3 regions of the Pseudoalteromonas sp. SCSIO 43101 genome follow, and region 1 is predicted to be linked to each of the others. Evidence: predicted binding sites of a transcription regulator. Region 1 holds the regulator's gene; each other region holds the start of a gene.
What was found. The regulator FliA, encoded in region 1, starts transcription of late flagellar genes. The targets are predictions, from matches to a motif close to CTAAAGNTNNNNNNNNNNNNGCCGATA.
Positions count from the first base shown of each region.

Region 1 (10,131 bases):
TTGCACTAAAATACGACACAGCTAAAGCTGGTGCGCCTATTGTTCTTGCCAAAGGCGTGGACGAGCTTGCTATGCAAATTCGTAAAGTGGGAAAGGGTAATGACGTGCCAATTGTCGAATCGCCAATGCTTACTCGTGCGTTGTATCACACTACCGATGTTGGTCAGCAAATACCTGATCAACTATTTACCGCAGTAGCGCAAGTGCTAGCTTATGTTTTTCAGTTAAAACGCTTCCAAAAAGGGCGCGGAAAACGTCCTGTTCCGCTCAATAAGAAGCTACCAATACCAGATGCTTACAAATATTAATTAATACCTTTATAACTTGGAATAGTTATTGCAAATTCCGTGTAGTGTCAATTTTTTGAAATTGTTGAATTATGGAATTTAAAGCGGTATTACAACAACTTAACAGAGATAAAAAAGAATATGCTAAGGGTATCGGTACGCCGTTAATGGTACTTGCTGCGCTGGGTATGGTGATATTACCTCTGCCTCCGTTTCTTTTAGATATTCTTTTTTCGTTTAATATTGCTTTAGCACTCGTGGTGTTACTGGTTACGGTTTATACCATGAAGCCCCTTGAATTTGGTATGTTCCCGGCGGTTCTACTGATTGCAACTATCATGCGTTTAGCGCTGAATGTTGCCAGTACCCGTGTGGTATTGCTAGAAGGTCATAATGGTGGAGATGCAGCTGGTAAAGTTATCGAGGCCTTTGGCTCGGTTGTTATCGGCGGTAACTATGCTGTTGGTTTAGTGGTCTTCCTTATTTTAATCATTATTAACTTTGTGGTTATCACCAAAGGTGCTGGCCGTATTTCTGAAGTATCAGCTCGCTTTACTCTTGACGCAATGCCTGGTAAACAAATGGCGATTGATGCTGACTTAAACGCAGGTTTTATCAGTGCAGAGCAAGCCCGTGAACGCCGTGAAGAAGTCACCCGTGAAGCCGACTTCTATGGTTCAATGGATGGTGCGAGTAAGTTCGTAAAAGGCGATGCAATAGCAGGTATCGTCATTCTAGTGATCAATATCGTTGGTGGTTTATTCGTCGGTATGATCCAACATGACTTATCTTTCAGCCGTGCGATGGAAGTATACACCTTGCTAACCATTGGTGATGGTCTAGTTGCACAGCTGCCTTCACTATTACTGTCTATCGGTACCGCAATCGTTGTTACTCGTCAGAATGAGTCGCACAATATGGGCGACCAAGTTAAGACACAGCTAGGTAACGAAAAGTCACTTTATATTGCATCAGGTATTCTGATCATCATGGGTCTAGTACCAGGTATGCCGCACATCGCATTTTTAAGCTTAGGTGCTTTACTTGGTTACCTTGCTTATTTCACACAACAACAAAAAGCGAAAGCAGAAGCTGAAAAAGCCGAGCAAGAAGCAAATGGTGGCGCACCAGGTACAGGGGTTGCCAACAAACAAGAGCAAAAAGAACTGGGTTGGGATGACGTTCAGCAAGTTGATGTTATTGGCTTAGAAGTAGGTTATCGCTTAATTCCACTCGTTGACCAATCTCAAGGTGGTGAACTGTTAAATCGTATTAAAGGTGTGCGTAAGAAACTGTCTCAGGAGCTTGGTTTCTTAGTACCTCCTGTACATATTCGTGATAACTTAGAACTCGACCCTAATGCATACAGAATCACTATGATGGGTGTTTCAAGCGGTGAGGGTGAGCTTAAACATGGTGATGAGCTAGCGATTAATCCAGGCCAAGTATTTGGTCCAATCAAAGGGGTTGCCACAAAAGACCCTGCATTTGGATTAGATGCGGTTTGGATCAAACCTGACCAAAAAGATGAAGCACAATCACTTGGCTATACCGTCGTTGATTCAGCAACGGTAGTTGCAACTCATATTAGTCAGTTACTCACGAACAGTGCTGCTTTACTACTTGGTCATGAAGAAGTACAAAACTTATTAGATATGTTAGCGAAGAGTCATCCACGTCTTGTTGAAGGACTGGTTCCTGACGTATTACCACTTACTACTATCGTAAAAGTGCTACAAAACTTACTCAATGAAGGGGTGGCAATTCGCGATATGCGCTCGATTGTTCAAACCCTTGTTGAGTATGGTCCACGTAGCCAAGACCCTGATGTACTAACGGCTGCAGTGCGAATTTCACTTCGCAGACTTATCGTTCAAGACGCTGTTGGTATGTCTTCTGAGATCCCTGTCATTACCTTGGCGCCTGAGTTGGAACAGATGTTGCATCAGTCACTTCAGAATGCAGGTGACGAAGGTGCCGGAATAGAGCCAAGCCTTGCAGAGCGACTTCAACAATCATTGAATGAAGCGCATCAAAACCAAGAAATGGCCGGTGAACCTTCGATACTGTTAACGTCAGGAATGTTACGTACTGTGTTATCTCGCTTCGTTAAGTACACAATCCCAGGTTTAAGGGTGATGTCTTATCAAGAGGTACCAGACGAAAGACAGATTAAGATTGTCAGCTCAGTAGGCCAACAATAGGATAGTAAAGGGGTTGAACCATGAAAATTAAACGTTTTTTTGCTAAAGATATGCGCACTGCACTGAAAGAAGTGAAAGATGAGTTAGGTGTTGATGCGGTTATTATGTCGAACAAAAAGCTTGCTAACGGCGTTGAAATCGTTGCAGCTGTTGATTACGACAAAGCAGCCCCGAAAGCCGAAGCTAAACCTGCAGTGGCACAATCAGCACCTGCACCACAGCATAATTTTGTTAAGCCTGAGCCAATGCGTGCTAAACCTGAGCCGCAAGCGAAAGTTGCTGATAGCCTACAAGCGTTACTTGAGCGTCAAGCCCCACGCCCTCGTTCGCCAGAGCTGGCGTCAATGTTTAGTCAATCTGGTATTGATACGAGTGAACATTATCAACCAAAAGAACCAAGCTTTGAGCAGCAACAGCCTGAATATAAGCAAGCTCCTCGTTATCAGCAGCAAGCAGCACCTCGTGTACAAACTCAAGCTCATAGCCTAGGGTTTGATGACGATTTAGACGCAGGTTTTGATGATTTAGACTCACCCGCTGATCATAAAAACTCAGCCCCAGCTAATCAATCAGAAATAACGACTATGCGCGAAGAAATGAATGCGATTCGTCAATTACTTGAACACCAAGTATCTGGATTAATGCAACAAGATATGGCGCGCCGTGATCCAACACGCGCTTGTATGATTGATCGTTTAGCTGGTATGGGGATTGAGCGTGATGTTGCTGAGCAAATGGCGTGTTTTATTCCTGATGATGTATCTCGCCAACAAGCATGGCAAGCGCTGCTGCAAATGGTTGAAAACCAAATGCATACAACTAACAACGAAATCCTACGCCAAGGTGGAGTTTTTGCACTAGTTGGTCCAACGGGCGTTGGTAAAACAACCACAGTTGCGAAATTAGCAGCACTTGGAGCACAAAAATATGGTGCTGATAAAGTTGCACTGATCACCACTGATACATACAGAATTGGTGCCTACGAACAATTGGCTACTTATGGTCGTATTATTGGTTGTGGTGTAAAGCAAGTAAAAGATGCGAATGAATTAGCTGAAGTGTTATACCATTTACGTAATAAGCGTCTAGTATTAATAGACACTGCGGGTATGAGCCAACGAGATTTACGCTTAACTGAACAATTAAACACCTTAATGCGTAATCAGCGTGTTGATATTCGTAGTTATTTAGTATTAAGTGCTACAGCGCAGATAAATGTGTTGCAAGAAACCGTAAGACACTTTAAAAAGGTTCACCTAAGTGGCTGTATCTTCACTAAATTGGATGAATCTTTAAGTTTAGGTGAGATTATTAGCATAGCGATTCAAAATCGTCTGCCAATAGGGTATCTTACTAACGGTCAGCGCGTTCCTGAGGATATTCGCGTAGCGAATGCTGAAAAACTAGTGAAAAAAGCTGAACAATTGTATTTAAAACGAGCAAAAGCACAACATTCAAGACGTCAAGCAGTAGCGTCGAACACAGTAGGGATGTATGATTAACACAGTATTAGATCAAGCAAGCGGCCTGCGCAAAATGAATCAAAATAATAATAGTGGCGTTAAAGTTATCGCTGTTACTGGCGGTAAAGGTGGAGTGGGTAAAACCAACGTCTCACTCAACACCGCAATCGCATTAGGCCAGCAAGGAAATCGTGTATTAGTATTAGATGCCGATTTAGGTTTGGCAAACTGTGACGTGATGCTTGGCCTTCGTGTTGAACGTAACTTATCTCATGTTTTGTCGGGCGAGTGTGAGCTTGATGAAATTCTCGTCGAAGGCCCTGCAGGAATCAAAATTGTACCAGCAACGTCTGGTTCTCAAAGTATGGTTGAATTATCGCCATCTGAGCATGCAGGTCTTATACGTGCATTTAGCGAGTTAAACACTGAGTTTGATATTTTAATTGTTGATACCGCCGCAGGTATTTCAGACATGGTATTAAGCTTTTCTCGTGCAGCCCAAGACGTTGTTGTAGTTGTATGTGATGAACCCACCTCAATTACTGATGCTTACGCACTTATAAAAGTACTTAGCCGTGAGCATGGCGTATATAAATTTAAAATTGTTGCCAATATGGTGCGCAGTTTGCGTGAAGGGCAAGAATTATTTGCTAAACTTTCAAAAGTAACGGATCGTTTTTTAGATGTTTCGATGGAGTTAGTAGCAACCATTCCTTATGACGAGAACATGCGTAAGTCTACGCGCCGTCAAAAAGTAATCGTTGAATTATTCCCGAATTCACCAGCAGCGGTGGCGTTTAAAACATTAGCAACAAAAGCAGTTAAATGGCCGATCCCTAATCAACCGTCTGGCCATTTAGAATTTTTTATTGAAAAACTAGTAAACGGCTAACTATGACAACATCGGTGAATAAAGCGATGGGATATCAATCAGCACAAAATTTAAATGCGATTGTTGAAAAACATGCCTCTTTAGTGAAAAAAGTGGCGTGCCATCTAATTGCTCGTTTACCTGCCAGTGTGCAACTCGATGATTTAATTCAATCAGGCATGATAGGCCTGATTGAAGCGTCAAAAAACTTTGATGCTAGCAAAGGTGCTAGTTTTGAAACCTTCGCAGGTATTCGTATTCGTGGTGCTATGCTGGATGAAATTCGCCGAGGTGACTGGGCTCCACGTTCAGTTCACCGAAATGCCCGCCTAGTGGCAGAAACCATTGCCGAATTAGAGAGCACGTTAAATCGTGAACCAAAAGACACTGAAGTAGCTGAAAAACTTGATATTACACTGGATGAGTACCATCATATTCTACATGATGTAAATTCTAGTAAAGTATTAGGCATTGAAGACTTAGGCGTGGATGAAGATGTCATCACACCAGTAGGTCAGGATTTAGGACTAGACAAACCGTTTAATAACGTTAAAAATGAGCGGTTTAACCAGTCTCTATTAACGGCTATCCAATCGTTACCAGAAAGAGATGCTCTCGTTTTGTCTTTGTACTACAACGACGAAATGAACTTAAAAGAAATAGGACACATACTCGATGTTAGCGAGTCGCGTGTGAGTCAAATACATGGTCAGGCGATGATTAAGCTCAAAGCAAAAATCAATGACTGGATTAATTAGTAGTAAGTAAATAAAGGTTCAAACCTCACCGGAGGATGTTTTGGATAAAAACATGAAAATTCTTGTTGTTGATGATTTTTCTACAATGAGACGTATCATTAAAAATCTATTAAGGGATTTAGGTTTTACCAATGTGCAGGAAGCTGACGACGGTTCAACAGCATTGCCAATGCTACAAAATCAAGAATTTGATTTTGTTGTAACAGATTGGAACATGCCTGGTATGCAAGGTATTGATTTGTTACGCGCAATTCGTGCTGATGATAGCCTTAAGCATATTCCTGTGTTAATGGTGACAGCTGAAGCGAAAAAAGAACAAATTGTTGCTGCTGCTCAAGCAGGTGTTAATGGCTATATCGTTAAACCATTCACTGCTGCGACACTTAAAACCAAATTGGAAAAAGTGTTTGAACGTTTAGGTTAATCTAAGGGGAGAGGCTTATGTCAGCACTTGCTGCGCCTCAAATAAGTTTAGAGCAAGCTCGTCAACTTGTTGAGTATCTTGAAAATGGTGAACAAGAAAAAGCTGATAAGCTAATTCTTGATGCTGCGTCAAAAGAGCAATCAGAGTTGTTTGCTGAAGTCGGTAAATTGACGCGTCAACTTCATGAAGCGTTAAAAAACTTTGACCTAGATACTCGTCTCGCTGATTTAACTACCGACGCTATCCCAGATGCTAAGCAGCGCTTAAATTATGTTATGGAAATGACAGAAAGTGCCGCCAATAAAACTATGGATGCAGTTGAAGCAAGTTTACCGATAGCGCAACAACTTGCTGATGAAATTGCTGCAATTAAGCCTACTTGGGATCGTTTAATGAACCGAGAAATTGAACTCGGTGAATTTAAATCGTTATGTCATAGCCTAGATAAGTTCATGAATAACTCGCACACAAAAACCGATGAGCTTCAAGGCTTGATGACCAATGTGCTGATGGCGCAGGATTATCAAGATTTAACTGGACAAGTTATTCGTCGTGTCATTGAACTAGTGCGAGAAGTAGAAGACAGTTTAATTAATCTCTTAACTGTGTTTGGCAGTCAAGAAGATGGTCATCAACAACAAGAAAAACAGGCCATAGAAAAAGCACCTGCACCAAGTGACACACTAGCAGGTCCTGAAGGGCCGATTATTGATAAAGAGTCTCGCGATGATGTTGTTTCAGGACAAGATGAAGTCGATGATCTATTATCAAGTCTGGGCTTCTAAGAGGAGAGTAGCTGCATGAGCTTTGAAGTCGATGAAGATATATTACAGGATTTCCTTGTTGAAGCAGGAGAAATCTTAGAGCTATTGTCGGAGCAATTAGTTGAGCTTGAAAACAACCCAGAAGACAAAGATCTATTAAACGCCATTTTTAGGGGCTTCCACACTGTTAAAGGTGGTGCAGGTTTCTTAAGTATGACTGAACTTGTTGATGCTTGTCATGGCGCAGAGAATGTTTTCGATTTATTACGCCAAGGTGTACGCACTGTTACGCCTGAGCTAATGGACGTAATATTACAAGCCCTTGATACTATTAATGAAATGTTCGCCACGATTCAAAATCGCGAACAACCAGAGCCTGCAGATCCAGCCCTATTAGAAGTCCTTCATAAATTAAGTCAGCCGCCTACTGCAGAAGAGCTTGCAGGTGAAGATTTATCTGTAGCAGAGGACGTTGCAGTTGCACCTGAAGAACCAGCAGTTGAAGAGGTTGTTGTTGATACGCCTGAAGTCACAGCAGATACAGCAACAGACAACATCGATGAAGATGACCCATTTGCGTTCGATATGTTATTTGATGGCGGCGGTCTTGCTGATAGCAGCGCTGAGTCTCAAAATATTGACGAAATCACTGAAGATGAATTCGAAAGCCTGTTAGATGAGCTGCATGGAAAAGGCCAAGGACCAGCAGCATCTGCTCCTGAGTCAAATAGCAGTGACAGTGATGATATTACCGATGATGAATTTGATAGTTTATTAGATGAATTGCACGGTGTTGGTAATTTTGGGGAAGTAAAACAAGATAATACTGCCAAGCCTGAAGCTACAAGTTCTATTGAGCCAGCCTCTGCCACCCCTACTGCGGAGGCAGCAAGCAGCGATTCAGACGATGAAATTAGTGATGATGAGTTTGAGGCACTTCTTGACGAGTTACATGGCAAAGGCACAGCTCCTCAATCATTGGAAAGTTCAACCGCGGAAAAAGCACCTGAGCCACCAAAAGCTGAACCTACAAAACCTGCTCAGCCTGCAGCCTCTAAACCGGCACCTGCACCTGCACCGAAACCTGCAGCTAGTAACCCTGCTCCAGCTCCTGCAAAAGCGCCAGCAGCTTCAGCGGCACCGAAAAAGGCTCCGCCTCCACAGGCAGAAACAACGGTTCGTGTTGATACCAAACGTCTTGACGAAATCATGAACATGGTTGGTGAGCTTGTATTGGTTCGTAACCGCTTGGTAAGTCTTGCGAATAACAGCAACAGTGAGTCAATGGGTAAAGCCATCTCGAACCTAGACGTGGTAACCGCAGACTTACAAGGTGCGGTAATGAAAACCCGGATGCAGCCAATTAAGAAAGTATTTGGTCGTTTCCCACGCGTAGTTCGTGACTTAGCTCGTAGCTTGAAAAAAGACATTAATCTGCAGCTAGTAGGTGAAGAAACCGATTTAGATAAAAACCTTGTTGAAGCACTTGCTGATCCATTGGTGCACTTAGTACGTAACTCTGTAGACCATGGTATTGAAATGCCAGATGTGCGTGAAGCTGCAGGTAAGCCGCGTACAGGTACAGTCACGCTCTCAGCATCACAAGAAGGTGATCATATTCTGCTTACCATTCGTGATGATGGTGCTGGTATGGATGCTGATAAGCTGAAAAAAATCGCAATCAGCAAGGGTGTAATTGATCATGATCAAGCAAGCCGTTTGTCGGATACAGAAGCATACAACCTAATATTTGCTCCTGGTTTCTCAACGAAAGAAGAGATCTCTGATATTTCAGGGCGCGGTGTCGGCATGGATGTGGTTAAAACTAAAATAACCCAGTTAAATGGTTCGGTTAACATCCAGTCGGAATTGGGCGTAGGTACTGCACTAGAAATTAAGGTGCCATTAACGCTTGCTATCTTACCAACTCTAATGGTTGTTGTAGGTGAGCAAACCTTTGCTCTACCGCTTGCTGGCGTAAGCGAAATTTTCCACCTTGATTTAACTAAAACTAACGTAGTTGATGGCCAACTGACAATAATAGTTCGTCAAAAAGCGATTCCGCTTTTCTATTTACAACATTGGTTAGTAAAAGGTGCCAACCGCCAAGAGCGTAAAGCAGAAGGTCACGTGGTGATTGTACAAATAGGTACTAAACAAGTGGGCTTTGTTGTTGACTCATTAATTGGTCAAGAAGAGGTGGTTATCAAACCTTTAGATGCCTTATTACAAGGCACGCCAGGAATGGCAGGTGCGACAATTACTTCTGATGGTGGGATTGCATTGATCCTTGATGTACCTAGTATGCTTAAACATTACGTTGGCTAATAATAAATAATAAAGTGCAGTGTTTAGCTGCACTTTAAATGATATAAAACAAGAGAGTGCCAATGGCAGTCAAAGTATTAGTTGTTGATGATTCAAGCTTTTTTCGCCGCAGAGTAAGCGAAATTTTAGAGCAAGACAGCAATATTCAGGTAATTGGTTTTGCCGTTAATGGTCGTGAGGCGGTAGATAAAACCCGTGAATTAAGACCTGATGTAATTACTATGGATGTTGAGATGCCAGTTCTTGATGGCATTAGTGCTGTGAAAGAAATAATGGCAGCAACACCGACTCCTATTTTAATGTTCTCATCACTCACCCGTGATGGTGCAACAGCAACCCTCGATGCACTTGATGCTGGTGCTTTAGATTTTTTACCGAAAAAATTCGAAGACATTGCACGTAATAATGAAGATGCAATCGCGCTTTTACAAAATAAAGTAAAAGAAATTGGTCGTCGTCGCCTCTCTCGTTTTTCGCGCCCAGCACCTATTTCGAGACCAACTCCGGCTCCTGCACCAAGGGGCAGTAGCGCTACAAGTACTAGCAGCGGTATTGTTCAGCCTGATCGCAGCTTTAGCCGTTCAGCTCCTGCTAGTTCGCCTGCGGAATCGTCATCGAGTACAAGTAAAATTCGAGCTTCGGGCAAGCAATATCAGTTGGTTGCTATTGGTACATCAACTGGTGGGCCGGTTGCGCTACAGACCATTTTAACTCAGCTGCCTGCTAACTTTCCGCATCCTATTTTGCTTATTCAACATATGCCAGCTGCGTTTACTCCTGCTTTTGCAGCACGCCTCAATGGTTTATGCAGAATCAATGTGAAAGAAGCGCAAAATGGTGACCGCTTAATGCCAGGTACAGCCTATTTAGCGCCAGGTGGTCAACAAATGTTGATTGAAGGGCGCAGCGGCTCTCGTACATTACGTGTGTTTGAAGATGATAGCCCACGTATTACTTATAAGCCAAGTGTTGATGTTACCTTTGCGAGTGCAGCAAAAACCTATGGCGGTGATGTTTTAGCCGTGGTGTTAA
Region 1 is NZ_CP072673.1:1,082,378-1,092,508, forward strand. It holds gene flhB (flagellar biosynthesis protein FlhB) at 1-308, shown strand, start outside; gene flhA (flagellar biosynthesis protein FlhA) at 380-2,491, shown strand; gene flhF (flagellar biosynthesis GTPase FlhF) at 2,512-3,993, shown strand; gene J8Z25_RS05160 (MinD/ParA family ATP-binding protein) at 3,986-4,846, shown strand; gene J8Z25_RS05165 (RNA polymerase sigma factor FliA) at 4,873-5,583, shown strand; gene cheY (chemotaxis response regulator CheY) at 5,624-6,007, shown strand; gene J8Z25_RS05175 (protein phosphatase CheZ) at 6,025-6,792, shown strand; gene J8Z25_RS05180 (chemotaxis protein CheA) at 6,808-9,099, shown strand; gene J8Z25_RS05185 (protein-glutamate methylesterase/protein-glutamine glutaminase) at 9,162-10,131, shown strand, end outside.

Region 2 (10,131 bases), 810 kb from region 1:
CTAAGCAAACACAAAGTAATTTAAGCTATGCCTACTTAATTGCTAAGCAGCATGGCAAAGCAGAGCAAGTTGCTGACCAAATTTTTAATAGCATCCACAGACAACGCGCTTTACTTAAAGACATGAAAGACGTTAAAGCATTACTTGCGACCAATGGTATTAGCAACGATGTGTTTGATGCTGAAATTGCAAGCATGCCAGTGATTAGTGCTGAAAAAGCGATGCAAGATAAACAGCAAAAATATTCTGACATGGGTGCGTTAACAGGTGTGCCTACTTTTATCGTAAATGATAAATATAAAATCAATTTAAATACCATCAAAAGCCAGCAGATGCTTGATGAGTTAGTCGAATTCTTATTAAAACAATAATTTTGGAGTAAAGAAGTAATGATCAAGTTAGTAAAAGCTGTATTAATGGCTGCCACGCTAGGTTTAGCGGCAAATGCCTCAGCTGCTCAATATGAAGAAGGTAAGCATTATGAAACGATTGATGCACGCGCTTCTAAAAAGCCTGAAGTAAAAGAGTTCTTCTCATTCTACTGCCCACACTGTAATAACTTCGAGCCAGTAGTGAAAGAGCTTAAAACACTTCTTAAAGAGGGCGTAAAGTTCAAAAAGAGTCATGTTGATTTTTCAGGTCCTCGTGACCCAGAGATTCAAACCATCTTAGCGCAAGGTTATGCGACGGCTAATGTGTTACCACAGAAAGACGCGTTAGTAGCCGCTGTGTTTAATCATATTCACGGTAAGCGTGCACGTATTAACGAACTAGCAGACATGAAAGACATCTTCGTTTCACAAGGTGTATCGGCTGAAGATTTTGATAAGTACTACAACAGCTTCTCTGTACGTACTATGGCGTCTAAAATGAAACGCGACCAAGAATACTACCAACAAAAAGGTGCTTTAAAAGGCGTTCCAACTTTTATTGTTAATGGTAAATATCGCGTGATTATAGGTGCGGATTCAGGTATTAGCGATGCAAAGAGCATGGCAGACTTAATTAATTACCTAGCTGATAAATAAGTTTAGTTTAATTAAAATTAAAGCTCCGCACGCGGAGCTTTTTTTATTGGTAAAGCAAATGCAAAAAATACTAGTTTCAAGCTGTTTGTTAGGAAACCATGTTCGTTATGACGGGCAATCGCAAAATTTACTTCATCCTGGCTTAGAAACTCTAAAACAGCAGGGAAGGCTTATTGCATTCTGCCCTGAAGTAGCTGGTGGCTTACCTACACCAAGGCCGCCAGCAGAAATTAAATTGGGAAGAGTACTCACCAAAGATGCGCAAGATGTCACAGTGCAATTTGCTTATGGTGCAGAACAAGCTCTTAAACTTTGCCAAAAGCAAGGTATTCGTTATGCCTTGTTAAAAGAATCAAGCCCGTCATGTGGTCGCAATACGATTTACGATGGTAGTCATTCTGGAAGGAAAATTTCAGGGATGGGGTTAACTGCAAAGCTGTTAACTGACAACAATATAGAAGTGTTTAGTGAGCAGCAGTTGCCAGCACTATTTAAAGCGCTGGCAGACTAATTTTATTTACGCTGTAAAAACACACCTGATTCAATGTGGTGGGTGTAAGGGAATTGATCGAAAATAGCAAAACGCTTTACTGCATGGGTTTTGCATAAGTGGTCAAGGTCACGCTCTAGGGTATCTGGATTACACGAGATATAAATAATATTGTCGTAGTTCGCAACTAGGTCACAAGTCAGTGTGTCCATGCCAGCACGTGGTGGGTCCACCAAGATTGTTTGGCAGTTATAGCTTTTCAGATCAATGCCATCCAAACGAGAGAAAGTGCGCTCGCCTTTCATTGCTTGAGTGAACTCTTCACTCGACATACGAATGATATCTAAGTTTTCAACCTTGTTCTGCGCGATATTGTATTGTGCAGAGTAAACCGATGATTTTGAAATCTCAGTCGCTAATACGCGGTCGAATGAATCTGCAAGAGCAATGGAGAAATTACCATTCCCGCAATATAACTCCAGTAAGTCATTGCTAAGTGGTTGGCAAAGCGCTTGTGCCCACTCTAGCATCTTGATGTTCACTTTCGCATTAGGTTGAGTAAAGCTATTTTCGACTTGTTGATAGATAAGCTCTTTACCGTTTACGTTTAAACGCTCAATAACGAAATCATTACCAATCACTTCTTTTTGCTTGCGAGCACGGCCAATAAAATCAATTTTAAACTGTGTGCTAAGTTTTGCTTTAAGCTCTTTAATAGCTTGTAGCCACTGCTCATCTAATTGTTTGTGGTATAACAAACTAACTAGAATCTCGCCACTTAAGCTTGAAAGATAATCGATTTGAAACAGCTTGCGACGCAGAACTTCATTGTCTTTTAAGTTTTCGATCATGGCTTGCATGACTTCACCCACTAAAGGCGCTGCAGGGTCAAACTCGTCAACACGGATCTTTTCTTTAGTTTGTTGATCAAACATGATGTGAAAAAGGTCTTCACCTTCATGCCAGACACGAAACTCTGCACGTTGGCGGTAATGAATAGGGTCAGAGCCAAACACTTCTAATTTATCGACCCCAAAACGTCTAAACTGTGAGGTGATGCGCTGCTCTTTCTCACTCAATTGTGCATCATATTGAGTTGTATCAATTTTTATAACCGCCATGGCTGATTACCTTTTATCTCTTAGCTTTATAACGGCGCTATTGTAGGGAGCGCTGAGGATTTGTCTAGTTTTGTTATTTATTTTAGTGTCGTTTTTTTATACAAAAAACTTAAGTTCTGTGGTTTTTGGCCGATAATGAGTTAACCATAACATGGAGTCGGATCATGAAAATTGGCAACCTAGGCTATATGCCTAATACAAATGTGAATAAATACAATGGCAAACAGGCATTGCAGCAGCCTACTATTCAAAATCGTCAAGATAGTTACCAGCAACGAGGCCGAGAGCTGGCTGCTAAAGTTCTTGATGATAAACTTGCTGAGGCACTAGGTTTACCTAAAGCCGAAGAGAAAAAAGATAAACCACTGTTCGACTTTGAAGAGATCGTTAAAAACGTTCTCGACTTTGTTGGCGGTGCGCTTCGCAAAGCAAAAGCAGATGGTGCTGATGATGAAAAGCTCAAAGGTATGCTTGGTGATGCACGAAAAGGTGTACAAATGGGCATCGACGATGCTTATGATGAGCTAAAAGGGTCAGGTATTCTTAATGATGACATCGAAGAGGGTATCGAAAAGTCTAAAGAAGGTATCTATAAAGGTATTGATGAATTAGAAGAAGACTTGTTCAATCCTAAACCAAATTCGGTTTCAGTAAGCCAGGCCCAATACGTTAGTTTAAGTAATAACGCAGAATACACTTTCACTACTGCTGAAGGTGATGAAGTGAGTATTAGCTTTGCTGATGCATACGAAAGTAAGTCAGCAAGCGGCTATAGCAAAAATGGCGATAACGAAGCGTTTGTCAGTGAATCTTCTCAATCACGTGACTTATCATTCTCGATGACAGTCAATGGTGATTTAAATGAGCAAGAGCAGCAAGCTATCAATGAATTGATGGAAGACTTGCAGAGTGTTAGCGAAACATTCTTCTCTGGTTCATTAGAAGACGCCTTTGAACAAGCTAAAGAGTTGAACTTAGGTAACGAGCAACTCGTTGGCTTTACCATGGATCTGAAACAAACAAAAACAGTTGCTGCTATAAAAGGGTATGAAGAATATAAACCATCCCCTGAAAAAGAAGTCGCTGATAAAATAGCGCCATTTAATGACGATTTGAAACAAGCGTTCAATAAAGCGGGTGAGTTAGGTTTGCAAAATGAACTTGCTGGTATCTTACAATGGTTAAACCAAGATAAAGAAGAAGTAAGCAAGCTGGTGGATTATACCAAAGCAATGTTTGAACAAATGAATAAACTACGTTCGGCAACTGAAGAAGCTTAACCCTTTCTTTATTTTTATATAGCTGCATGGCAAACTGCTGGCCTTTGATAATCCGAGGTAAGCAGTTTGTCAGTTCATATAATGGTGTTTGATTCTGGTATAGGTGGGACAACCGTACTTGAACAGATCCAAGCACTGATCCCAGATGCTGATTATAGCTATTTTATGGATAATGCTTTATTGCCATATGGCGCGCAAAGCCAGCAAACGATCATAACCCGCCTTTTTGCGCTACTACAGTTTATCGAAATAGAAAAATTACACGTAGATATCCTAGTAATTGCGTGTAACACCGCCTCTACATCTGCATTAGAAACTATTCGCCCGTATACAAATATAGAAGTAGTTGGTGTTGTGCCTGCGATAAAGCCAGCAAGCGCTTTAAGCAATAGCAAACATATTGGTTTGTTGGCAACGCCATCGACGACCAAGAGCCACTATACTGCAAACTTAATTAGTACTTATAGCCAAGGCACTCAAGTCAGTTTATATGGTTCAACTGAGCTGGTGGAAATAGCAGAAACACTGTTTCATACGCAGACACTCAATAAAGAAAAACTTGAAAAAGAATTGTGTGGTCTAGCTATCGCAGAAGATATAGATGTATTGGTACTTGGCTGTACACACTTTCCATTATTAGCAAATGCGATTAATGACTATTATAAACAACGGATCTTACTTATAGATTCAGGCAAAGCGATTGCTAATCGCGTTAAAAGTTTAATTGAACTTCGGGGATACACAGTAACCGGAGATAAAAAAAAGCCGCTGCACTTTTATGCAACGGCTCCTATTTGTCACTCGCAATTAAACGTTGAGCTGATTACGCTGACTGATCAGATCCCTCACGGAAGCTATTAGTCTCGTTCTCTTGTTTTTGTTTTGCTTCACGTACTTTTAAAGTACGCTGTTGGAATTCGCTATCATTTAATTGATTGATTGCGTTTTCAGCATCTGCTTCAGCCATTTCCACAAATCCAAAGCCACGACGTTTACCTGTGTTTTTATCTTTTAGTAAGCGTACGTTGAAAACTTTGCCTTGTTCTTCAAATAAAGCACGAATAACACCTTCATTAGCACGATAAGGTAGGTTGCCAACATAAAGAGTTTTTGTTTTTACTTCGGCCTCCTCACTTGACGTTGATGAAAGCGCAGCAATAACTAAAGCACCAATTAATAAGCCTGCACCAAATAGCAATGCTGGGTCTAACGCTAAGCTTGCAAATGCAAACTTAACAACTACAAACCCCAAAACAGCAAGAATAACGGAGAAAAGAAAAGATTTTTGATCGGGTAATTTCATTTTGATCTACCAATAAACAAGAAATAAACATTAATTTAACATTGTGAACTTGCTATCTTAACGAGTTAAATGAACATAGCAATGAAATTTGCATGAAATTATGAATATTGGCATAAAAAACAGCCATAATAGCGACCGTTTTTGCTATTTTCGGTAATTTTAGTTCGCTTTTTGAGCGAACAGTAAAAAGATCGAAAAAAAGTGTTGAACTGTTTTTGGATCTCCCTATAATGCGACCCCACTGACACGGCGGGCAGCAACGAAAGACGCTGAACAACGTAGCAGAGAGTTAAGTGAAACTTCGGTTTCAAATTATCGAAAGAAAGTTTGAAATTAAGTGTTGACTCGAAAAATTAAGGATGTATTATACGCATCCCTAGCGACAACGTCGCAACGTTCTTTAACAATATAAAGCAATCATCTGTGTGGGCACTCGTACAGATTGAGTTCTAACAGCAGATTCTAGTTCGCTAGATGACGCAAACAAATTTAGAGTCTCAATTGAACTGAGTGACCAACGGAAACAAGTTTACTTGTTTCAGCACAGTCAATTCGATTCGAAAGAATCAAAATTCAGAATTCATTGAGCATGTCCTTCGGGGCAGAAAAAACTTTTAATTGAAGAGTTTGATCATGGCTCAGATTGAACGCTGGCGGCAGGCCTAACACATGCAAGTCGAGCGGAAACGAAGAGGTGCTTGCACCTCTGGCGTCGAGCGGCGGACGGGTGAGTAATGCTTGGGAATATGCCTTATGGTGGGGGACAACAGTTGGAAACGACTGCTAATACCGCATGATGTCTACGGACCAAAGTGGGGGACCTTCGGGCCTCACGCCATAAGATTAGCCCAAGTGGGATTAGCTAGTTGGTGAGGTAATGGCTCACCAAGGCAACGATCCCTAGCTGGTTTGAGAGGATGATCAGCCACACTGGGACTGAGACACGGCCCAGACTCCTACGGGAGGCAGCAGTGGGGAATATTGCACAATGGGCGCAAGCCTGATGCAGCCATGCCGCGTGTGTGAAGAAGGCCTTCGGGTTGTAAAGCACTTTCAGTAAGGAGGAAAGGTTAAGTGTTAATAGCACTTAGCTGTGACGTTACTTACAGAAGAAGCACCGGCTAACTCCGTGCCAGCAGCCGCGGTAATACGGAGGGTGCGAGCGTTAATCGGAATTACTGGGCGTAAAGCGTACGCAGGCGGTTTGTTAAGCGAGATGTGAAAGCCCCGGGCTCAACCTGGGAACTGCATTTCGAACTGGCAAACTAGAGTGTGATAGAGGGTGGTAGAATTTCAGGTGTAGCGGTGAAATGCGTAGAGATCTGAAGGAATACCGATGGCGAAGGCAGCCACCTGGGTCAACACTGACGCTCATGTACGAAAGCGTGGGGAGCAAACAGGATTAGATACCCTGGTAGTCCACGCCGTAAACGATGTCTACTAGAAGCTCGGGTCTTCGGACTTGTTTTTCAAAGCTAACGCATTAAGTAGACCGCCTGGGGAGTACGGCCGCAAGGTTAAAACTCAAATGAATTGACGGGGGCCCGCACAAGCGGTGGAGCATGTGGTTTAATTCGATGCAACGCGAAGAACCTTACCTACACTTGACATACAGAGAACTTACCAGAGATGGTTTGGTGCCTTCGGGAACTCTGATACAGGTGCTGCATGGCTGTCGTCAGCTCGTGTTGTGAGATGTTGGGTTAAGTCCCGCAACGAGCGCAACCCCTATCCTTAGTTGCCAGCGATTCGGTCGGGAACTCTAAGGAGACTGCCGGTGATAAACCGGAGGAAGGTGGGGACGACGTCAAGTCATCATGGCCCTTACGTGTAGGGCTACACACGTGCTACAATGGCGCATACAGAGTGCTGCGAACCTGCGAGGGTAAGCGAATCACTTAAAGTGCGTCGTAGTCCGGATTGGAGTCTGCAACTCGACTCCATGAAGTCGGAATCGCTAGTAATCGCATATCAGAATGATGCGGTGAATACGTTCCCGGGCCTTGTACACACCGCCCGTCACACCATGGGAGTGGGTTGCTCCAGAAGTGGATAGTCTAACCTTCGGGAGGACGTTCACCACGGAGTGATTCATGACTGGGGTGAAGTCGTAACAAGGTAGCCCTAGGGGAACCTGGGGCTGGATCACCTCCTTATACGATTTAGAACTTATTTGTTCGTAGTGTCCACACAGATGATTGTTGATTGTAAAGAGAACAACACTTATTGTTTGGGTCTGTAGCTCAGTTGGTTAGAGCGCACCCCTGATAAGGGTGAGGTCGGTAGTTCAAATCTACTCAGACCCACCACTTCTTTGAAGTGGAAACTAAACAGTAAGTACCAGCATATGTGGGGCTATAGCTCAGCTGGGAGAGCGCCTGCCTTGCACGCAGGAGGTCAGCAGTTCGATCCTGCTTAGCTCCACCACTTTTACTCCTTAAAAATAAACATTCTTAATCAGGTAATAAACTGCTTGAGAATAGAGTGTGTTTAATTTTGAGAAGTTTATTCTCTTGCTCTTTAAAAATTTGGAAAGCTGATATTAAAATTCTTATAGATACTTGTATCTATAAAGAGTTTTCAAAAGTAAAAATATGCCATTAATCGAAAGATTAATTGGTATCTACTTTAGTATTCTCATCATTATTTGATGAATTAACTTCTGGCGAAGTTAACAGCTGTCACTAACAAAGACCCGTTTGGGTTGTATGGTTAAGTGACTAAGCGTACACGGTGGATGCCTTGGCAGTTGGAGGCGATGAAGGACGTATTAACTTGCGATAAGCCTAGTCAAGCTAGTAAAAAGCGCTTGAGACTAGGATTTCCGAATGGGGAAACCCACCTGCTTGCAGGTATCGTTAACTGAATACATAGGTTAACGAGGCGAACGCGGAGAACTGAAACATCTAAGTACCCGTAGGAACAGAAATCAACCGAGATTCCGGAAGTAGCGGCGAGCGAAACCGGACCAGCCCTTAAGCTTATTATGTGTTAGTGAAACATTCTGGAAAGTTTGACGATACAGGGTGATAGTCCCGTACACGAAAATGCATCTTAAGTGAAATCGAGTAGGTCGGAGCACGTGAAACTTTGACTGAATATAGGTGGACCATCATCTAAGGCTAAATACTCCCAACTGACCGATAGTGAACCAGTACCGTGAGGGAAAGGCGAAAAGAACCCCTGTGAGGGGAGTGAAATAGAACCTGAAACCGTGTACGTACAAGCAGTAGGAGCCCTTCGAGGGTGACTGCGTACCTTTTGTATAATGGGTCAGCGACTTATATTTTGTAGCGAGGTTAACCGATTAGGGTAGCCGTAGTGAAAGCGAGCGTTAACTGCGCGTTTAGTTGCAAGGTATAGACCCGAAACCCGGTGATCTAGCCATGGGCAGGTTGAAGGTTGAGTAACATCAACTGGAGGACCGAACCCACTAACGTTGAAAAGTTAGGGGATGACCTGTGGCTAGGAGTGAAAGGCTAATCAAACCGGGAGATAGCTGGTTCTCCCCGAAATCTATTTAGGTAGAGCCTCGGACGAATACTTACGGGGGTAGAGCACTGTTAAGGCTAGGGGGTCATCCCGACTTACCAACCCTTTGCAAACTCCGAATACCGTAAAGTACTATCCGGGAGACACACGGCGGGTGCTAACGTCCGTCGTGAAGAGGGAAACAACCCAGACCGCCAGCTAAGGTCCCAAAGTCATAGTTAAGTGGGAAACGATGTGGAAAGGCCCAGACAGCCAGGAGGTTGGCTTAGAAGCAGCCATCCTTTAAAGAAAGCGTAATAGCTCACTGGTCGAGTCGGTCTGCGCGGAAGATGTAACGGGGCTAAACTATGCACCGAAGCTGCGGATTCAAACTTTGTTTGAGTGGTAGGGGAGCGTTCTGTAAGCCGTTGAAGGTGTACCGGGAGGTATGCTGGAGGTATCAGAAGTGCGAATGCTGACATGAGTAACGATAATGCGGGTGAAAAACCCGCACGCCGGAAGACCAAGGGTTCCTATCCCATGTTAATCAGGGTAGGGTAAGTCGACCCCTAAGGCGAGGCCGAAAGGCGTAGTCGATGGGAAACGGGTTAATATTCCCGTACTTGGTATAATTGCGATGGGGGGACGGAGCAGGCTAAACAAGCATGGCGTTGGTTGTCCATGTGAAAGTGAGTAGGTTGAGAGTTTAGGAAAATCCGGACTCTTAAGACTGAGACACGAGACGAGCACCTAAGGGTGTGAAGTTGTTGATGCCATACTTCCAGGAAAAGCCTCTAAGCTTCAGATTATACCGAATCGTACCCCAAACCGACACAGGTGGTCAGGTAGAGAATACTAAGGCGCTTGAGAGAACTCGGGTGAAGGAACTAGGCAAAATCGTACCGTAACTTCGGGAGAAGGTACGCTCCTATCTGTGATGAGACTTGCTCTCTAAGCGGACGGGAGCCGCAGTGACCAGGTGGCTGGGACTGTTTATTAAAAACACAGCACTGTGCAAAATCGCAAGATGACGTATACGGTGTGACACCTGCCCGGTGCCGGAAGGTTAATTGATGGGGTTAGTTTTCGGACGAAGCTCTTGATCGAAGCCCCGGTAAACGGCGGCCGTAACTATAACGGTCCTAAGGTAGCGAAATTCCTTGTCGGGTAAGTTCCGACCTGCACGAATGGTGTAACCATGGCCACGCTGTCTCCACCCGAGACTCAGTGAAATTGAAATCGCAGTGAAGATGCTGTGTACCCGCGGCTAGACGGAAAGACCCCGTGAACCTTTACTACAGCTTGGCACTGAACATTGAACCTACATGTGTAGGATAGGTGGGAGGCTTTGAAGCAGAGACGCTAGTCTTTGTGGAGCCGTCCTTGAAATACCACCCTTGTAGTTTTGATGTTCTAACGTTGGTCCCTAATCGGGATT
Region 2 is NZ_CP072673.1:277,207-287,337, forward strand. It holds gene J8Z25_RS01360 (thiol:disulfide interchange protein DsbA/DsbL) at 1-371, shown strand, start outside; gene J8Z25_RS01365 (thiol:disulfide interchange protein DsbA/DsbL) at 390-1,028, shown strand; gene J8Z25_RS01370 (2-thiouracil desulfurase family protein) at 1,087-1,539, shown strand; gene trmA (tRNA (uridine(54)-C5)-methyltransferase TrmA) at 1,542-2,639, opposite strand; gene J8Z25_RS01380 (DUF5610 domain-containing protein) at 2,804-3,919, shown strand; gene murI (glutamate racemase) at 3,986-4,780, shown strand; gene J8Z25_RS01390 (RNA recognition motif domain-containing protein) at 4,743-5,222, opposite strand; rRNA gene J8Z25_RS01395 (16S ribosomal RNA) at 5,838-7,378, shown strand; tRNA gene J8Z25_RS01400 (tRNA-Ile) at 7,455-7,531, shown strand; tRNA gene J8Z25_RS01405 (tRNA-Ala) at 7,574-7,649, shown strand; rRNA gene J8Z25_RS01410 (23S ribosomal RNA) at 7,933-10,131, shown strand, end outside.
Region 2: the regulator FliA is predicted to act here: its motif matches at 2,748-2,774, upstream of J8Z25_RS01380 (DUF5610 domain-containing protein).

Region 3 (10,131 bases), 190 kb from region 1:
ATGGTCTATTTTATCGCAGTACCAAAGGTCAGTGGCGTCAGTTAGATGCGACCGATGGTCTACCGTATGGGTCTATTTTTAGTCTCGTTTACGATAAGCAGTTAAAGCGTATTTGGGTAAGTACCATGAAAGGCGTATATCGCATGCCGGTAGAGCAGTTTGGTACTGACATTGAGAGCTTAAAAGTAGAACAAGTGATCTCATCGTTTGACCGTCAGCTCGATGGTAAAGCTAGTCAATGTTGTGCCGGTCTTGGCCATGATGCTGTGGCAGATACAGGTAACTCTATTTGGTACCCAAGCCTACAAGGTGTTGTTGAAATTCCAAAGAGTGTTGAGCTTTTTGGTGTGCAAGCTCTGAAACCTCGTATTGAAAGCCTGATCACGCCGCTTCGTCATTTAAGTACGGCAACCTTAGGTAATAAACCTGAGCTGCAAATTGATGAGCGTGATGTGACATTAAAATATACTGCGATTGATTATTATGCCCCTTCAAGTATTGAGTTCCGTTACCGCTTAAGTGGCTTGGACAGTGACTGGCGTTATGCTAATACTCGTCGTGAGGCAATTTATACCAACTTACCGCCGGGTTCTTTTTTATTCCAGCTTGAAGCAAAACGCCGTGGTGAAGATTGGCAAAAAGCACGTCGTACTGAGTATAGTTTTGTGGTGCCGCGTCGCTTTGACGAGACTATCTATTTCAGACTTTTGATCACCAGCAGCTTTATTTTATTGTTTTATCTTGTGTTCTGGGTATTTAGAGCGCAAGAGAAACGTAAACAATTAGCTCTTGAGAGCTTAGTAACAGAACGAACTGTTGAGCTTCGTGAAGCCAACGATAAGCTTAATCAAGTAAATTCACAGCTTAAGTTAGTTAGCCATTCTGATGAGCTTACTGGATTACGTAGCCGCCGTTTCTTGTTTGATCAACTACCAAAAGATATCGAGCACTTCCAGCGAAACTCGCAGTCATTACAAGCGCAGGGCAAATCATTGGTATTGTTGATCATTAACTTTGATAACTTTAGCCGAATTAATGATGCTTATGGGCCACTTGCAGGCGATAGCTGTTTACAGCAAATGGCAACCTTACTTAATAGCCGTACACAAGGTTCTGACTATGTCGCACGTTGGAGTGGTGATGAGTTTTTACTCTTACTACGTGATTTCAAACGTACAGCGATAGACAATTATGTTGCTGATTTATGTGAAGCGATTGCAGCAAATCCATTTAGATTACCAAATGGTGAGTCAACCACCATTACTGCGTCGATTGGCTGGTCTTTCTACCCATTACCTTTATTGGGTGGACAAGTTATTGGTTGGGAAACTTCAGTCAATCTTGCTGATATCGCATTACATCAAGTTAAAAAGCGTGGTGGTGATGGTGTTGCAAACATTACCTTTGATGAGCAATTAGATGCCTTTGAGTTCGAGCAAAGCAATAATGTTGATCAGCAGCTCAGTGCATTACAAGCTAATGGCTTAGCCGATATAAAAATTTGGATGCGATAGAGTTTCCATTGGTATTATACCAACCCACAATAATACTTAATCATTTTGAGGGATTAAACCTGTCGCTAACTGCGTTAAAAATTTCTCATTTAGAACAACTAAATAACGAAATTTTTGCCTTGTTATCAACGAGGTTTAATTGCCTCAAAATAGACTACTTAATTAAGCGGATTGGTATTAAAAAAGGAGCTTTAAAGCTCCTTTTTTGTGAATGCTGTTTGGCTTAAGCCATGAACTCTTTGATGCTAGCTAAGATGCCATTAGCATCTAAGCCCATTTCGGCGTGTATTTCATCTTGCGTGCCATGCTTAATGAATTCATCTGGAATACCTAAGTTTAAGATAGACACGTTAGCCTTAATTGCAGCTAGGTGCTCATTCACAGCAGAACCTGCACCGCCCGCAATGGCGTTGTCTTCTAAGGTAACAATCACATCATGGCTAGCTAGTAATTCGCTAATAGCATCAGTATCAAGAGGCTTAATAAAGCGCATATCAATCACTGTTGCGTTAAGTTCATCGGCGACTACTTTGGCGTTCTCTAATAGCGTACCAAACGACAAGATTGCCACTTTGCTACCTAGCTTGATGCTACGCGCTTTACCAATTTCAATCGCGCTCATTGTCGATTCAACGTCACAATTACCCGCACTACCTCGAGGGTAACGAACAGCAACAGGTTGATTGCATTGGTAACCTGTATACAACATTTGGCGACACTCATTAGTATCGCTTGGTGCCATGATAATCATGTTAGGAATACAGCGCATAAAGCTCAAGTCATAGGCTCCTTGGTGAGTTTCACCATCTGCACCTACAATTCCTGCACGGTCAATAGCAAATAAAACAGGTAAGTTTTGTAATGCCACATCGTGGATAAGTTGGTCGTAAGCGCGTTGCAAAAAGCTTGAATAAATAGCAACAACAGGTTTTAAGCCTTCACAGGCAAGGCCAGCTGCAAGCGTTACAGCATGTTGTTCAGCAATAGCTACATCAAAGTATTGCGCAGGGTACTCTTTAGAAAAGCGCACCATGCCAGAACCTTCACGCATCGCTGGGGTAATTGCCATCAGCTTGTCGTCTTGGGCTGCCATATCGCATAACCAGTCACCAAATACATTAGAAAATGTAGCCGCGCCAGGTTTTGATTTTGGTAATTTAGACATGCTAGGATCAAATTTTGGTACGCCATGGTAGCCAATTGGATCCGCTTCAGCAGGTTTATAACCTTTACCTTTTTGTGTTTTGATATGCAGTAACTGCGGACCTTTGAGATTACGCATGTTACGTAAGGTATCGACCATCATATTAACATCATGACCATCAATTGGGCCGATGTAATTTAGGCCTAACTCTTCAAAGAAAGTACCTGGAATGACCATACCTTTTAAATGTTCTTCCATTCGGCTGGCAAGCTCTTTCACAGGTGGTAAGCCTGAAAGAAGTTTTTTGCTACCTTCACGAATATTGGTGTAGAAGCTACCAGACAAAATACGTGCAAAGTGATTGTTTAGTGCACCCACGTTTTCAGAGATCGACATTTCATTATCATTTAAGATAATTAGCACATTAGGGTTTACATCACCCATGTGGTTCATCGCTTCAAATGCCATACCTGCAGTAATCGCACCATCGCCAATAACAGCAACTGTTTTACGATCTTTACCTTCTTTTTCAGCAGCAATGGCCATACCTAGTGCAGCCGAAATTGAAGTGCTCGAATGACCTACACTGAAGGTGTCGTAAGGGCTTTCTTCACGGAATGGGAAAGGGTGTAAGCCGTCTTTTTGACGAATAGTATGCATTTGGTCACGACGACCAGTTAAGATTTTGTGTGGGTATGCTTGATGACCCACGTCCCATACTAAACGATCTTCAGGCGTGTTATAAACATAATGAAGCGCAACCGTTAGTTCAACAGTGCCTAAACCTGATGCTAAATGACCACTACTTTGCGAAACTGAGTTAAGTAGGTATTCGCGTAACTCTTTACTAAACGCAGGTAACTTGTCTTGCGCTAAATCACGCAGTTGTGCTGGTTCGTCAACCAAACTTAATAATGGATACTTGCTACTATCAAGTGTCATGATTTTATATACATCCTTCGCTAACCAGAGTGCATTATAGCCCATTGCTGCTCTGATTTTTTAGTTATTTTGTCTTTCTTTTTTAGGCATTAATAATTACGTTCAACGATATAGCTAGCAAGGCTTGCCAGTTCGCTGGTGTCGTAATCAATTGCCTCAAGAGCTTGATGAGCTTGAGCCAGTAAGTCTTGTGCTTTTTGCTTTGCACCTGCCATTCCCAATAAAGCAGGGTAAGTTGCTTTATTGGCGGCAATATCTGAACCTTGTGGCTTACCTAATGTTTCAGTATCAGCTTCTACATCTAGGATATCGTCTTGTACCTGAAAAGCCAGACCTATTGCTTGGCCGAATAAGTTCAACTGCTTTAGAGTATGTTCATCGCAGCTATTAGCACTTAATGCACCAAGTGTAATTGCACAGTTTAGTAAGGCGCCCGTTTTTAACTGATGAATACGCTCTAGCTGAGACACGCTAATTTCTTTACCAGTCGCTTCTATATCCAGTGCCTGTCCACCTACCATACCTTCAATACCTGAGGCTTTGCTTAACGAGGCTATCATTTTTACCTGCTGGCTCGCAGGAACTGAAAATCGGTGGTTGGCGATTAAATCAAATGCTAGTGTTTGTAATGCATCACCAGCGAGTATTGCTTGCGCTTCACCATAGACAATATGACAGGTGGGACGACCACGTCTTAAGTCATCGTCATCCATTGCAGGTAGGTCATCATGGACTAATGAGTAGCTATGAATACATTCAATGGCAGCAGCAAGAATATCGAGATCGGCCTTGTTAGCACCCATCATTCGGCCCGTCGCATATACAAGGTAAGGACGTAAGCGCTTACCACCATTTAAAACACCATAATGAGTAGCTTCTTTAATGTTCTTTTCGGTATTAAGTGGCTGTGCGAAATAGCGATTTAAATGTGCCTCAACGTCTTCTCGAGCGCGTTGTAATTGTTCTTTTAGTTGCACTTAATTAGTCCAAGTTTGAATCAAAATTGCTAAGAGGAGCTTGGCTATCGTTACCCATTAAGATGGCAACTTTTTGTTCGGCTTGTTGCAACTTACCAGATGAAGCATTCGCCAGCGCAATACCACGTTCAAATTGTTTTAGTGATTGTTCTAAAGACAATTCACCTTGCTCCATTTGTGCAACTATTTGAGATAATTCATCCAGCGCTTCTTCAAAGCTTAAGTTTTCTGGTTTCTTTGTTGCCATTGTGGCCTCGATAGCTGTTAGAAAGTGAGGCCAATTTTAGGGGGAATGCTAAACTAGGTCAAAGAATGATGTGTTTTTTTACGCATAATCCATTTTCAATATGTTATTTTTACGCTTTTACATACAGCTTAAACTTGTAGCTTAAAAATCTTACATTAAAATATAATTAATTCATTTAATGATTTAAGTATTTCAATTGCTTGCCGATAAGCAGTTAATAATAAAAATTTGATGCCTGAGGGTGTCGTGTAATTGTTCCTCTGGAGGGGTATGTGGATTTAGCAACCATAATAGGTATTCTTGGTGCCATAGGCTTAATTGCTATGTCGATGGTGTTAAGTAGTGACGGCCAAGTTGCAATGTTTTACAACACGCCTTCGGTAGTCATTGTATTTGGTGGTTCGATTTTTATCGTGTTATCGAATTTCACCATGGGGCAATTTTTGGGCATAGGTAAAGTGGCTGCTAAAGCCTTTATGTTCAAAATCGAATCTCCAGAAGAATTAATTGAAAAAGCAGTAGAATTAGCTGACTCAGCACGTAAAGGTGGTTTTCTAGCATTAGAAGAAGCCGAAATCCCCAACGGTTTTATGCGTAAAGGGGTGGATATGTTAGTGGATGGTCATGATGCTGATGTTGTTCGTGCCACTCTGCAGAAAGATATTTCTCTCACCGCTAATCGTCATGAACTTGGCGCAGGCTTATTCAAGTCACTTGCTGATATTGCCCCTGCGATGGGTATGATCGGTACGCTAATAGGTCTGGTTGCTATGCTATCAAACATGGATGACCCGAAAGCAATCGGCCCTGCGATGGCGGTTGCACTTTTAACAACATTATATGGTGCTTTCTTAGCAAACGTTGTAGCAATTCCTATTCAGGTAAAGCTAGAACTACGTAAAGATGAAGAAGCTCTTAACCAACGCTTAATTCTCGATGCAGTACTAGGTATTCAAGATGGCCAAAATCCGAAAGTCATTGAAGGTATATTGAAAAATTACCTAGCTGAATCAAAACGTAAAGTTGATACCGAGGAGTAGGGCATGTCCGATCAAGAGTGCAAATGTCCACCACCAGGTTTACCAGCCTGGATGGGAACCTTCGCAGATTTAATGTCATTATTAATGTGCTTCTTTGTACTCTTACTTGCTTTCTCGGAAATGGATGTACTGAAGTTTAAGCAAATTGCTGGTTCAATGAAGTTTGCATTTGGTGTGCAAAACAAAATTGAAGTAAAAGATATTCCAAAAGGGACCTCGGTAATAGCAATGGAGTTTACCCCTGGTAAACCTGAACCTACCCCTATCGAAACGATTCAACAACAAACCGTAGAAATGACTCAGCAAATGCTTGAGTTTCAAGCTGGTGATGAAAGCTCTGCCGGTGGTCGTCAAGAGCAACGTGGTAATAAGCGTGGTGGTGAATCGCAAAGTACGGCTCAGCAACAAGCATTGGAGCAGTCAATTTCTGCGGCTGACCAAGAACAGACTAATGAGCTTGTGAAGAAAATTGCCCAGCAGCTTGAACAGCAAATTATGGATGGTGCGATTGAACTTGAGTCATTAGGTCAACAAATTATTATTCGCATCCGTGAGAATGGCTCATTCCCATCTGGCAGCGCCTTTTTACAGCCTAAGTTTAAGCCTATTATTCGTGATATTGCGACACTATTAAAAGATGTGCCGGGTGAAATAACCGTGTCAGGACATACTGACGACTTCCAAGTATCAAATGAGCTTTATACTAATAATTGGGATTTATCTTCAAAACGTGCAGTTGCCGTTGCAAGCGAAATGGAAAAAGCCCCTGGTTTTGATAAATCTCGTATGATGGTTGTAGGTCACGCAGAAACTAGGCCTCTTGTACCGAATGTGACTGATGAAGATCGCAAGCGGAATCGTCGTGTCGAAATATCTATCATGCAAGGTAAAGCTCACGAATCTGACCCTATTGATGTAAGACAATAAATCAATTAAAGTGAAACTTCATTAACACATGTAATGGAGTATAAAAATGAAAAAAGTTGATAAGTACAGCTATATGCCAGGTAATGGCGGCGGTGGCGATGACAATGATGATGGTAAAACGCAAGGTGAGTAACTTTGCCTCATTGGATTGATTCTGTCATTGTGACATTAGATCATAGCTGGGTGTTCATTCTGAGCCCGGCTATTTTTGTATTTTATCTTCGTAAAGATTGGCCCGCACTTTACTTTGCTGTTATCACGGCAGCCTTCTTCTTGTTCGGAACTCTTATTTATTCTGCTCTAAAAGCATTTGATGATATTTATGTGTGGCGCTATGTTGTGTGGGCTTTTAATGATATTGCTTGGATGGCTTTAATTGCCTACTTGGGGATTAAAGACAAAGTCTATTTATGGCAAAGTGCTTTAGGGCAACTGGTCGTTATAATGGCTCCCATATTACAGTTGTTTCGTTTAGTCGATCGTCATCTTTGGGACTTATCGTACAGCACCTATATGTATAAAACCCTGTTACCTTTAATCAATGTTGGTACAGTGGTTGTGTGTTATCTACCTCTTATTTACCTTTTCACCCGACGCCGGCAGCAGGCGTAAGCCATTCCTAAGTTAAAATTCCTGTGCTAGAATACTGTTTATAAAAACAGTATTAGTGTTGCGTTATGAAACTTTACATTGCCGAAAAACCGTCATTGGCGCGAGCCATTGCGGATGCACTGCCTAAACCTCATAAAAAACAGGATGGTTATATAGAGCTTGGTAATGGTGATTGTGTCTCTTGGTGTATAGGGCATTTACTTGAACAAGCCGAGCCAGATGATTACGACACAAGTTTTAAAAAGTGGCGATTCGAGCATTTACCTATTGTGCCTGAGCAATGGCAATTAAAACCTAAAGCAAAAACACGCAAACAACTCACCGTATTAAAAAAGCTTATTAAGCAGGCAAGCGTAATTGTTCATGCTGGCGACCCTGACCGTGAAGGCCAGCTATTGGTTGATGAAGTGATCGAGCAGGTCAAACTGAGCAAAGCCAAAAAACAGCAAATTCAACGACTATTAATAAGCGATTTAAACTTAAGTGCAGTTAAAAAAGCACTTAATAATTTAAAGTCGAATCGCGATTTTATTCCCTTGAGTGTGTCTGCATTAGCTCGCTCACGTGCTGATTGGCTATTTGGCATGAATCTAACTCGGGCTTATACGCTTGCTGGGCAAAAAGCAGGGTTTGGTAATGTGTTATCTGTAGGTCGTGTTCAAACACCTATTTTAGGTCTTGTTGTAAATCGTGATAATGAAATAGCTAACTTTGTAGCGAAACCTTTTTACGAAGTATTAGCTCATCTTGAAACTGAGCAGCAGCAAACATTTTCAGCTAAGTGGCAACCAAGTAAAGCATGCGAACCTTATCAAGATGAGGAGGGGAGAGTATTACATAGAGGGCTTGCTGAAAATGTTGTATCACGTATAACTAATCAACCAGCTAAAGTGGTTGACCTTGAGCAAAAACAAAAAAAACAACAATCACCGTTACCTTATAATTTATCAGCTTTACAAATCGATGCGGCAAAAGCGTTTTCAATGCCTGCACAAAAGGTGTTAGATACCTGCCAAAGCTTGTATGAGCGTCATAAGTTAATTACTTATCCTCGTTCAGATAATCGCTATTTACCAAAAGAGCATCATAAAGATGCAGCGAGTATTATTGCTGCTATTGCTAATAATGAAGGCCAAGCAAGTGAAGCTTGCAAGCAAGCTGACACCAGCAAGCGGAGTAAATGTTTTAATGACAGCAAGGTTGCGGCACACCACGCTATTGTTCCTACCGAAAAACAACTTCGCTCAGCATCATTAAATAGTGATGAACAAAAAATCTATCGGTTGATCTGTCGTCATTATTTAATCCAGTTTTATTCTGACTATGTCTTTAACGAAACCAAAGTAACAGTCGAGATTGCTGGTGGACTTTTTAAAGCCGCTGCTAAGCAAGATGTTAGCTTAGGCTTCAAAACATTAATGGGCAAAACAGAGTTAAAAGATGAGCAAACCTTACCTGCTCTTGAAAAAGGTCAGCAGCTGCATTGTAATCAGGGGGACGTGGTAGACAAAATGACTACACCGCCAGCGCATTTTACTGATGCTACCTTATTAAGTGCTATGACAGGCATCAGCCGCTATGTGAAAGACCCTGAGATTAAAAAGATCCTTAAAGAAACTGATGGACTAGGTACTGAGGCTACACGGGCAGGTATTCTCGAGCTTTTATTTAAGCGCCGCTTTTTAGAGCGTCAGGGTAAAAATATTTTAGCTACGGCAACAGGTAAAGCGCTTATTAGCACTTTACCTGAGCAGCTTGCTAGCCCTGACTTAACTGCTAAGTGGGAAGCATCATTAGGGAATATAGCTGAACAGCATATGAGTTATCAGCAATTTTTAACGCCATTACTGACTGAGTTACATGCTTTAGTTGATCAAGCCAAACAGTGCGACAGCCAAGTTTTTGCCCAATTACCAAAAACGCCGCAAAAGCGACGTTTTAAAAGAAAGGCTAAGCCTAGAGCTAGGTCAGCCTAAACTACTTTTTGTTAAATAGGGCAACCGCGGCATTACTCATTGCAGTTATCCCTGTAGGAAGCGCCTTTTTGTAATCAGGTGCAAACTTACTTGAATGTAAAGAAGGTAATGTTGCGCCAGATTGCATTGCAGCATCATATTGACTAGGTTCAACACCCCCTAACCAAAACAAAGTAATTGGTACATTTTGTTCTGTACGACCATAAAGGCCAAAGTCTTCACCAGCCATTACAGCTTCAGTTTCAAGTACATTGTCTTCACCAATCGCATTAGCAATCGCTGAACGTACTAAGTTGGTTTGAGTTGGATTATTGTATGTTGAAGGAATTGACTCATCTTCATGCACATATACTTCAGGTGCTAAACTTTTATCAAGTCCCGCACTTAATGCGATGCCTTTCGAAATTCGTTTGATCGCTGCAATTTGTTGTAAGCGAACTTCAGGGTTATAACTGCGCAGTGTAAGTTGTAGTTTTACTTCATCTGAAATGACATTGTGTTTGGAGCCACCGTGAATTGAGCCTACCGTGATCACTGATGGCTCTAGTGGTGACAATTCGCGACTAGTAATTGTTTGTAGTGCCAACACAATACGTGAAGCAATCACAACTGGATCTATTGTTGTGTGTGGATAGGCACCGTGACCCCCTTTACCTTTTACAGTAATATCAACAGAGTCAACACTAGCCATCGTGTATTCTGTTTTCATACTGACTTTACCAGCAGGAACACTGGCACTTACATGTAACCCA
Region 3 is NZ_CP072673.1:888,989-899,119, forward strand. It holds gene J8Z25_RS04185 (ligand-binding sensor domain-containing diguanylate cyclase) at 1-1,514, shown strand, start outside; gene dxs (1-deoxy-D-xylulose-5-phosphate synthase) at 1,738-3,600, opposite strand; gene ispA ((2E,6E)-farnesyl diphosphate synthase) at 3,690-4,577, opposite strand; gene xseB (exodeoxyribonuclease VII small subunit) at 4,582-4,824, opposite strand; gene pomA (flagellar motor protein PomA) at 5,097-5,864, shown strand; gene J8Z25_RS04210 (flagellar motor protein MotB) at 5,868-6,791, shown strand; gene J8Z25_RS04215 (hypothetical protein) at 6,927-7,403, shown strand; gene J8Z25_RS04220 (DNA topoisomerase III) at 7,469-9,379, shown strand; gene J8Z25_RS04225 (M20 metallopeptidase family protein) at 9,381-10,131, opposite strand, start outside.
Region 3: the regulator FliA is predicted to act here: its motif matches at 5,007-5,033, upstream of pomA (flagellar motor protein PomA).